Regions from separate parts of the Quadrisphaera oryzae genome, predicted to be linked through region 3. Evidence: riboswitches for the same ligand, from Rfam matches in the RefSeq annotation. Region 3 holds a riboswitch; each other region holds the start of a gene.
What was found. A riboswitch is a leader RNA that binds a small molecule or an ion and turns the genes downstream of it on or off. The one in region 3 is predicted to bind S-adenosylmethionine.
Positions count from the first base shown of each region.

Region 1 (2,248 bases), on a different contig from region 3:
GCCTCGGGGCCACGCAGGTGGCGGCGGAGATGGTCCTCGCCGGGCGCGTGCTCCCCGCCGACCGCGCGGGCTGGGAGCGCGGGCTGCGCACCGCGGTGGCGGCGGCCGGGTCGGGTGGCTCGGGTGGCCCGGACGAGCCGAGCGGTCCCCAGGACGCCGGTGATGCCGCGGTCACCGAGGCGCTGGCCGACCTGGCGTCGCGCGGCAGGCCCGGCAGCAGGGCCCTCCGGCGCACCTGGAGCCGCCTGCTCGCGGACGAGACCGCCGCACCCGGCGCGGGTCTGCGCCTGCCCGCGGCCAGCGCGGCGGAGCTGCTCGACGGCCTGCGGCGCCTGCCCCTGCGCGACCAGCTCCTGGCGACGGCGGTGCCCCAGGCCCTGCCGGACCTGGCGGCGGCCCCCGGGGCCGCTGCGGACCCGGACGCCGCCCTCGCCGTGCTGCAGCAGCTGGCCCGCCGGGCGACCGGTTCCTGGCGCGCCGCGGCCACGGGGTGCGCCGCGTACGTCGCCTGGTGCGCCGGCTCGGCGCCGGCTGCCGGGGTCTGGGCCGAGGCGGCGCTCGAGCTCGACCCCGGGCACTCGCTGTCCGCGCTGGTCCTGCAGGCCGTGAGCATCGGTCTGCCGCCGCCCGGCCGGGAGCGCGGCCGGGAGCGCGGCCGGGAGCGCGGCGCGCCGCTGACGGGGTGACGGGGAGGACCGGCCGGTGGGGTGACAGTGGTGTCCACATGCTGAGACGAGGTGGAGTGCCGCTGCGGCGCTGCCTATCCTCCGATGAGGTCATGAGCGCCAGCGCGAAGCCCCGGCTCGCTGGCCGGCAACCCCCGCCCGCGGTGGGGTGCCCCGGGTGATGACCTGGCCGCTCCCCGACCGGGGCAGCGGCAAGCGCGGGCCACGGGCCCGGCGGGCGCTGGCCCGTCGCGCCCTGGCCCTGAGGTCAGGGGAGTACCTGTGAACGACGGTTGGTCCTTCGAGACGCGGCAGATCCACGCCGGCCAGACGGCCGACAGCGCCACCGGCGCCCGCGCCCTGCCGATCTACTCCACGACGTCCTACGTCTTCGACGACGCGGCGGACGCCGCAGACCTGTTCGCGCTGAAGAAGTTCGGCAACATCTACACGCGGATCATGAACCCCACGACCGACGTGGTGGAACAGCGCGTCAACTCCCTCGAGGGAGGCGTCGGCGCGCTCGCGGTCTCCTCGGGGCAGGCCGCCGAGACCCTGGCGCTGCTCAACGTCGCCGAGGCGGGCGACCACGTGGTGGCCAGTGCCAGCCTCTACGGCGGCACGTACAACCTGCTCAAGCGGAGCCTGCCCAAGCTCGGCGTGCAGGTCACCTTCGTCGAGGACCCTGACGACCTGGAGGCGTGGCGGGCCGCGGCGACGCCGCGCACCAAGGCCTTCTTCGCCGAGACGGTCTCGAACCCCCGCTCGCACGTCCTCGACATCAGGGGCGTCTCCGGCGTCGCGCACGAGGTGGGGGTGCCGCTGGTCGTCGACAACACGGTGGCGACGCCGTACCTGCTGCGTCCGCTGGAGCACGGCGCCGACGTCGTCGTCCACTCGGCCACCAAGTACCTCGGCGGCCACGGCACCGCGATCGCCGGCATCATCGTCGACGGCGGCCGGTTCGACTACGGCCAGGGCGACAGGTTCCCGGGCTTCACCACCCCCGACGACAGCTACAACGGCCTCGTCTTCGCGCGGGACCTGGGCGTCGGCAGCCCGCTGGGCGCCAACCTGTCGTACATCCTCAAGGCGCGCGTGCAGCTGCTGCGCGACCTGGGAGCGTCCCTGGCCCCCTTCAACAGCTTCCTCATCGCCCAGGGCCTGGAGACGCTCAGCCTGCGCATCGAGCGGCACGTGGCCAACGCCACCCGCGTGGCGCAGTGGCTCGAGGAGCGCCCGGAGGTGCTGTCCGTCTCCTACGCCGGCCTGCCCTCCAGCCCCTGGTACCAGCGCGCGCAGGAGCTGCTGCCGCGCGGTGTCGGCGCCGTGGTGGCCTTCGAGATCGACGGCGGTGCCGAGGCCGGCCGCCGCTTCGTGGAGGGGCTGGGCCTGCACAGCCACGTCGCCAACATCGGTGACGTGCGCAGCCTGGTGATCCACCCGGCCTCCACCACCCACAGCCAGCTGGACGCCGAGCAGCAGCGCGCCGCGGGGGTCACCCCCGGCCTGGTGCGCCTGGCGGTGGGCCTGGAAGGGATCGAGGACATCCTCGCCGACCTCGAGGCCGGCTTCACCGCCGC
Region 1 covers NZ_JACNME010000004.1:12,593-14,840, forward strand. Annotated here, with positions in the region: gene H7K62_RS08650 (DUF4192 domain-containing protein) at 1-686, shown strand, start outside; SAM riboswitch class IV at 775-890, shown strand; gene H7K62_RS08655 (bifunctional o-acetylhomoserine/o-acetylserine sulfhydrylase) at 948-2,248, shown strand, end outside.
Region 1: it holds a riboswitch for S-adenosylmethionine, as region 3 does, so the genes downstream of both, H7K62_RS08655 (bifunctional o-acetylhomoserine/o-acetylserine sulfhydrylase) here and H7K62_RS15965 (O-acetylhomoserine aminocarboxypropyltransferase/cysteine synthase family protein) in region 3, are expected to answer to the same signal.

Region 2 (2,248 bases), on a different contig from region 3:
CGGCGACCTCCGCCACGCCGTCCGCGGCGACGTCCTCCTCCAGCCACGTCGCCGGGTCGAGCGCAGCGCCCAGGCCGGCAGCCGCGAGCGCCGACTCGGCGTCCCAGCGGTGCAGCGCGGTCTCGTGCACCTGGCGCCGCGCCCAGAAGGCGGCGGTCGCCGGCGCCTCCACGGCCGCGAACGTCCAGCACGGCGCTGCGGGCGACACCGAGGCCAGCGCGGCCACGAGCGCCGCCGCGCCCTCGGCGAACCAGGCCGGCACGGCGTCGTCGTCCTGGGGCCCGGAGGGCTCCTCCCCCGGAGAGCCGTCCGGGGCCGTGCCCAGCGCCGCGCGCGCCCACCGGTGCACCCCGCCGGTGTGCCGGGCGAGGTCGGCCACCGTCCACCCCGGGCAGCCGGGGACGACGACGGCGAGCGCCTCCGGCCGCAGGGCCGCGGCGAGCCGCCCGGCCTCCCTCTCGACCAGGTCCGCGGCGCGCGTCATGTCCACGCGCGGACGCTAGCGGCCCCGGGAGCCGCGCGGCAGGCCGCCGCGTGCCAGCCGGCGTGAAGATCCTGACACGCTCGTCGTGACGCAGCGTTGACTCGCGGGCGATCGACCCGCTACGGTCCTGCCCAGGTCATGAGCGCCAGCGCCAAGCCCCGGCTCGCTGGCCGGCAACCCTGCTCGTCATGGGGTGCTCCGGGTGAAGACCAGGTCCGTGCTCACCGGCACGGGCAAGGACGACTCCGAGGAGACGACGTGCTGATGCACGCCCTGACCAGCGACTCCTGTCGCTGGCGACGCGCCTGACCGCAGCCCGCTGACCCGCCGGCGACCCCGGCACCAGCACCTGCACCGCTGCACCGGCGGCCCCTCCCGGGACCCGGCAGCGGTCCCTGCACCGCGCGTCGCACCCCCTCCGCCGCCCTCGCGGCACACCCGCACCACCCGCTTGCCGTCACTGTGCGTGACCGCCAGCGGGCGATGCCCCCTGCCCCGGACCACCCCCACCCACCTTGGAGGCCACGGTGATCGAGCCGTGATCGAGCTCAGGTCGCTCACCAAGACCTACGGCGAGGGCCAGCACGCGACCACCGTGCTGGACTCCCTCGACCTGACCGTCTCCCCCGGCGAGATCACGGCCGTCGTCGGTCCGTCCGGCGCCGGCAAGTCGACCCTCGCCGCCTGCACCACCCTGCTGGAGCGCCCCACGTCGGGTGCCGTCGTCGTCGGCGGCCGCGACCTCACCGAACTGTCCGAGAAGGACCTGCGGGAGGCGCGCCGCGGCATCGGCACCGTGTTCCAGGCCGACGGCCTGCTCACGCGCCGCACCGCCGCGCAGAACGTCGAGCTGCCGCTCAAGCACCTCGGCGTGGTCCCCGCGCAGCGCAAGGCACGGGTGGCCGAGCTGCTCGAGCGCGTCGGCCTGGCGGACAAGGCCCACCGCTACCCGCACGAGCTGTCCGGCGGCCAGCGCCAGCGCGTGGGCATCGCCCGCGCCCTCGCGCTGCGCCCCGGCGTGCTGCTGTCCGACGAGGCGACCTCGGGCCTTGACCCGCAGGCCACCGCGAGCATCGTCGCGCTGCTCAAGGAGCTGCGGGACGACCTGCAGCTGGCCGTCCTGTTCATCACGCACGAGATGGACACCGTCGTGGCGGTGGCCGACACCGTCGCGCGGCTCGACCACGGCCGCATCGTCGAGCACGGGGCGCTGGTCGACCTGCTGCACACCCCGTCGTCCCCGCTCGGCCGCGCGCTCCTGCCGCGCCGCGCCCACGCCGGCTCGGAGCCGGCCGACGACGGCAGCGCGGCCCAGCGCTCGGTCTGGGTGGTCAGCCACGCGGGCAACCGCGTCCCCGCCGACTGGCTGGTGCGCGCCTCCCGCGCCCTCGGCTCCGACCTGGAGCTCCTGGGCGCGTCGCTGAGCACGGTCGCCGGGGTGGCCGTGGGCCACGCCGTCGTCGGCGCCCCCGCACACCTCGACGACGACGACGTCGAGGCCGCCCTCATCGGCCTGGGGCTGCACGCCCAGCGCGAGGCCTCGGACGCCGCGGAGCAGCGCGTCGCCGCTCAGACGCTCGGGCAGACCCTGGAGGTCGTGGCATGAGCGCGGTCCTGCTCTCCCCCGTGCTGGCCGCGACGAGCACCGACCTGACCTGGGCGGAGATCCCCGCGCTGGTGCTGCCGGCCCTCGGCGACACGCTCGTCATGGTCGGGGTGACGATGGCGATCGTCGTCGTCCTCGGGGTGCCGCTGGGCGTGGCG
Region 2 covers NZ_JACNME010000004.1:462,620-464,867, reverse strand. Annotated here, with positions in the region: gene H7K62_RS10730 (maleylpyruvate isomerase family mycothiol-dependent enzyme) at 1-484, opposite strand, end outside; SAM riboswitch class IV at 619-730, shown strand; gene H7K62_RS10725 (methionine ABC transporter ATP-binding protein) at 1,023-2,090, shown strand; gene H7K62_RS10720 (methionine ABC transporter permease) at 2,087-2,248, shown strand, end outside.
Region 2: it holds a riboswitch for S-adenosylmethionine, as region 3 does, so the genes downstream of both, H7K62_RS10725 (methionine ABC transporter ATP-binding protein) here and H7K62_RS15965 (O-acetylhomoserine aminocarboxypropyltransferase/cysteine synthase family protein) in region 3, are expected to answer to the same signal.

Region 3 (2,248 bases):
GCGCTGGCTCAGGAGCGGCTCCTCGCCCAGCAGCACGCCACGCGGACCGCGCTGGAGGCGCTGCCCGGGCTGGCGGCGCAGCTGGAGGTGGACGACGACGTGGCCGAGCGCGTCCGGCGCGAGTTCCTCAAGAGGCTCCTGCTGCTGGAGCGGGAGGCCGAGCAGGCCCAGCTCGTTCCCGCCGCCGGCCCGGACGGGAGCGGCGGGAGCGGCGCGCGCGGGGGCGGCCCGACGGCCCTGGCCGAGGTGGACGCGGAACGGGTGGCCCGGCGCGCGCAGGACGCCGACGCCCTGCGGCTGGCCCTGCTGCACCGCAAGCGGGAGGCCGTGGTGGGCCTGCGCGACGACGGCCACATCGACGACACGGTGCTGCGCCAGGTGCAGCACCGGCTCGACCTCGAGGAGGTGCGGCTGTCCCACCGGGAGCAGGTCGAGTGATCCGCACCTGGCGACCCGTCGCGTGCGACACGTAGTGTCGGCGCATGCCCATCAAGCAGACCGTCCCCTTCGTCGTCGACGCCGAGGGCACCGGTGTCGCCCAGCGCCTCGTGGTGGCCGGTGACCACGAGCACGTCTTCACCGCCGACACCTACCCCTCCTTCGGGGGCGACGACGCGGCGCCCAGCCCGCTGAGCTACCTGCTCGGCGCCCTCACCAGCTGCAACCAGGTCACCGGCAGCCTGGTCGCCTCCAGCCTCGGCGTGGCGCTGGGGAAGTGGTCGTTCCACATCCAGGGCGACCTGGACCCCTCCGTCATCGCCGGCGGCGCCGAGGGCAACGCCAACTTCGACCGGGTGGCGGTCAGGGTCACCGTCGAGACCGACGCCGCCGACGACGTCTTCGAGACCTTCCACACCGAGACCGAGCGGCGCTGCCCCGTCACCCAGATGTTCAAGCGCAGCGGCCTGGCCTACACCAGCGAGTGGACCAAGGCGCCGCTGTCCGCCTGACCTCCCCGGAGCACGGCGCGGGCGGTTGACGGTGGGGGCGGAGCGCCCCTACCGTCAGCCCCGACCATCCAGAGCGGCCGAGAGACGTGGCTCGTCGACGCCGCAGCAACCAGAGCAGCCCCGGCTGCCTCAGGTGCTCCCGCCACGGCCGATGGAGGACACCCGTGCTCACCCGACGCCTGCACATCGACCTCGCCCTCACGGCGGGCGGTGGCTGTCAGCGCTGACCCAGCGCTGACAGCCCACCCACCCCCCCCGCACCAGCCGCGGCGCACTCACGGGCGCGCCGCCGCTGCTGCGGCGCCGCACCGCGGCGCGCCCGAAAGGCCCCCGATGACCGCCCAGACCGCCACCCCCCGCTCCCTGCCCCGCCCGACCCAGCCGGCCCTGCTCCCGCCGGTCGCCCGCGAGGCCCGCTACGGCTTCACCACCCAGCAGGTGCACGCCGGCGCCGACACCGGACCCGTCGGGCACGGCGACCGGGTGGCGCCCATCCACGTGTCCGCGGGGTTCCGCTTCGAGGACCCCGACACGGCGGCCGCCCGGTTCTCCGGGGAGGCGGACGGCTTCGTGTACTCCCGCATCGCCAACCCCACCACCGCCGCCCTCGAGCGCCGCCTCGCGGCCCTGGAGGGCGGCGCGGACGCCCTCGTGGTGGGCTCCGGCCAGGCGGCCATCACCACCGCGCTGCTGGGCCTGCTCCAGAGCGGTGACCACCTCCTCGCCTCCGACCACCTCTACGAGGGCTCGCGGGGGCTGTTCTCGGAGAACTTCGCCCGCTTCGGCATCGAGGTGGACTTCGTGGAGGACCACGCGGACCCCGCCGCGTGGCGCCGCCTGCTGCGCCCCACCACCCGGGCGCTGTTCGCCGAGTCCCTGTCCAACCCCCGCAACGAGGTCCTGGACGTCGCGGCCGTGGCCGGCGTCGCGCACGCCCACGGGGTGCCGCTGGTGGTGGACAACACCCTGGCCACGCCGTACCTGCTGCGGCCCCTCGAGCACGGCGCGGACGTGGTGGTCCACTCGGCCAGCAAGTTCCTCTCCGGGCACGGGACCGCGCTCGGCGGCGTCGTCGTCGTCGGCAGGGGGTTCGACTGGGGCGCTCACGACGACGGCGGGGCCCCGCGCTTCCCGCAGCTGTCCGAGCCCAGCGCGGTGCTCGGCGGGCGCAGCTGGGCCGATCTGCACGGGGAGCGCTGCTACGCCGAGCACGCCCGCCACCACGTCGCCGCGCGCTTCGGGCCGGTGCTCTCCCCGTTCAACGCCTTCCTCGTGCAGCAGGGCGTGGAGACCCTGTC
Region 3 covers NZ_JACNME010000009.1:134,902-137,149, reverse strand. Annotated here, with positions in the region: gene H7K62_RS15975 (Na+/H+ antiporter) at 1-438, shown strand, start outside; gene H7K62_RS15970 (OsmC family protein) at 483-950, shown strand; SAM riboswitch class I at 1,012-1,108, shown strand; gene H7K62_RS15965 (O-acetylhomoserine aminocarboxypropyltransferase/cysteine synthase family protein) at 1,284-2,248, shown strand, end outside.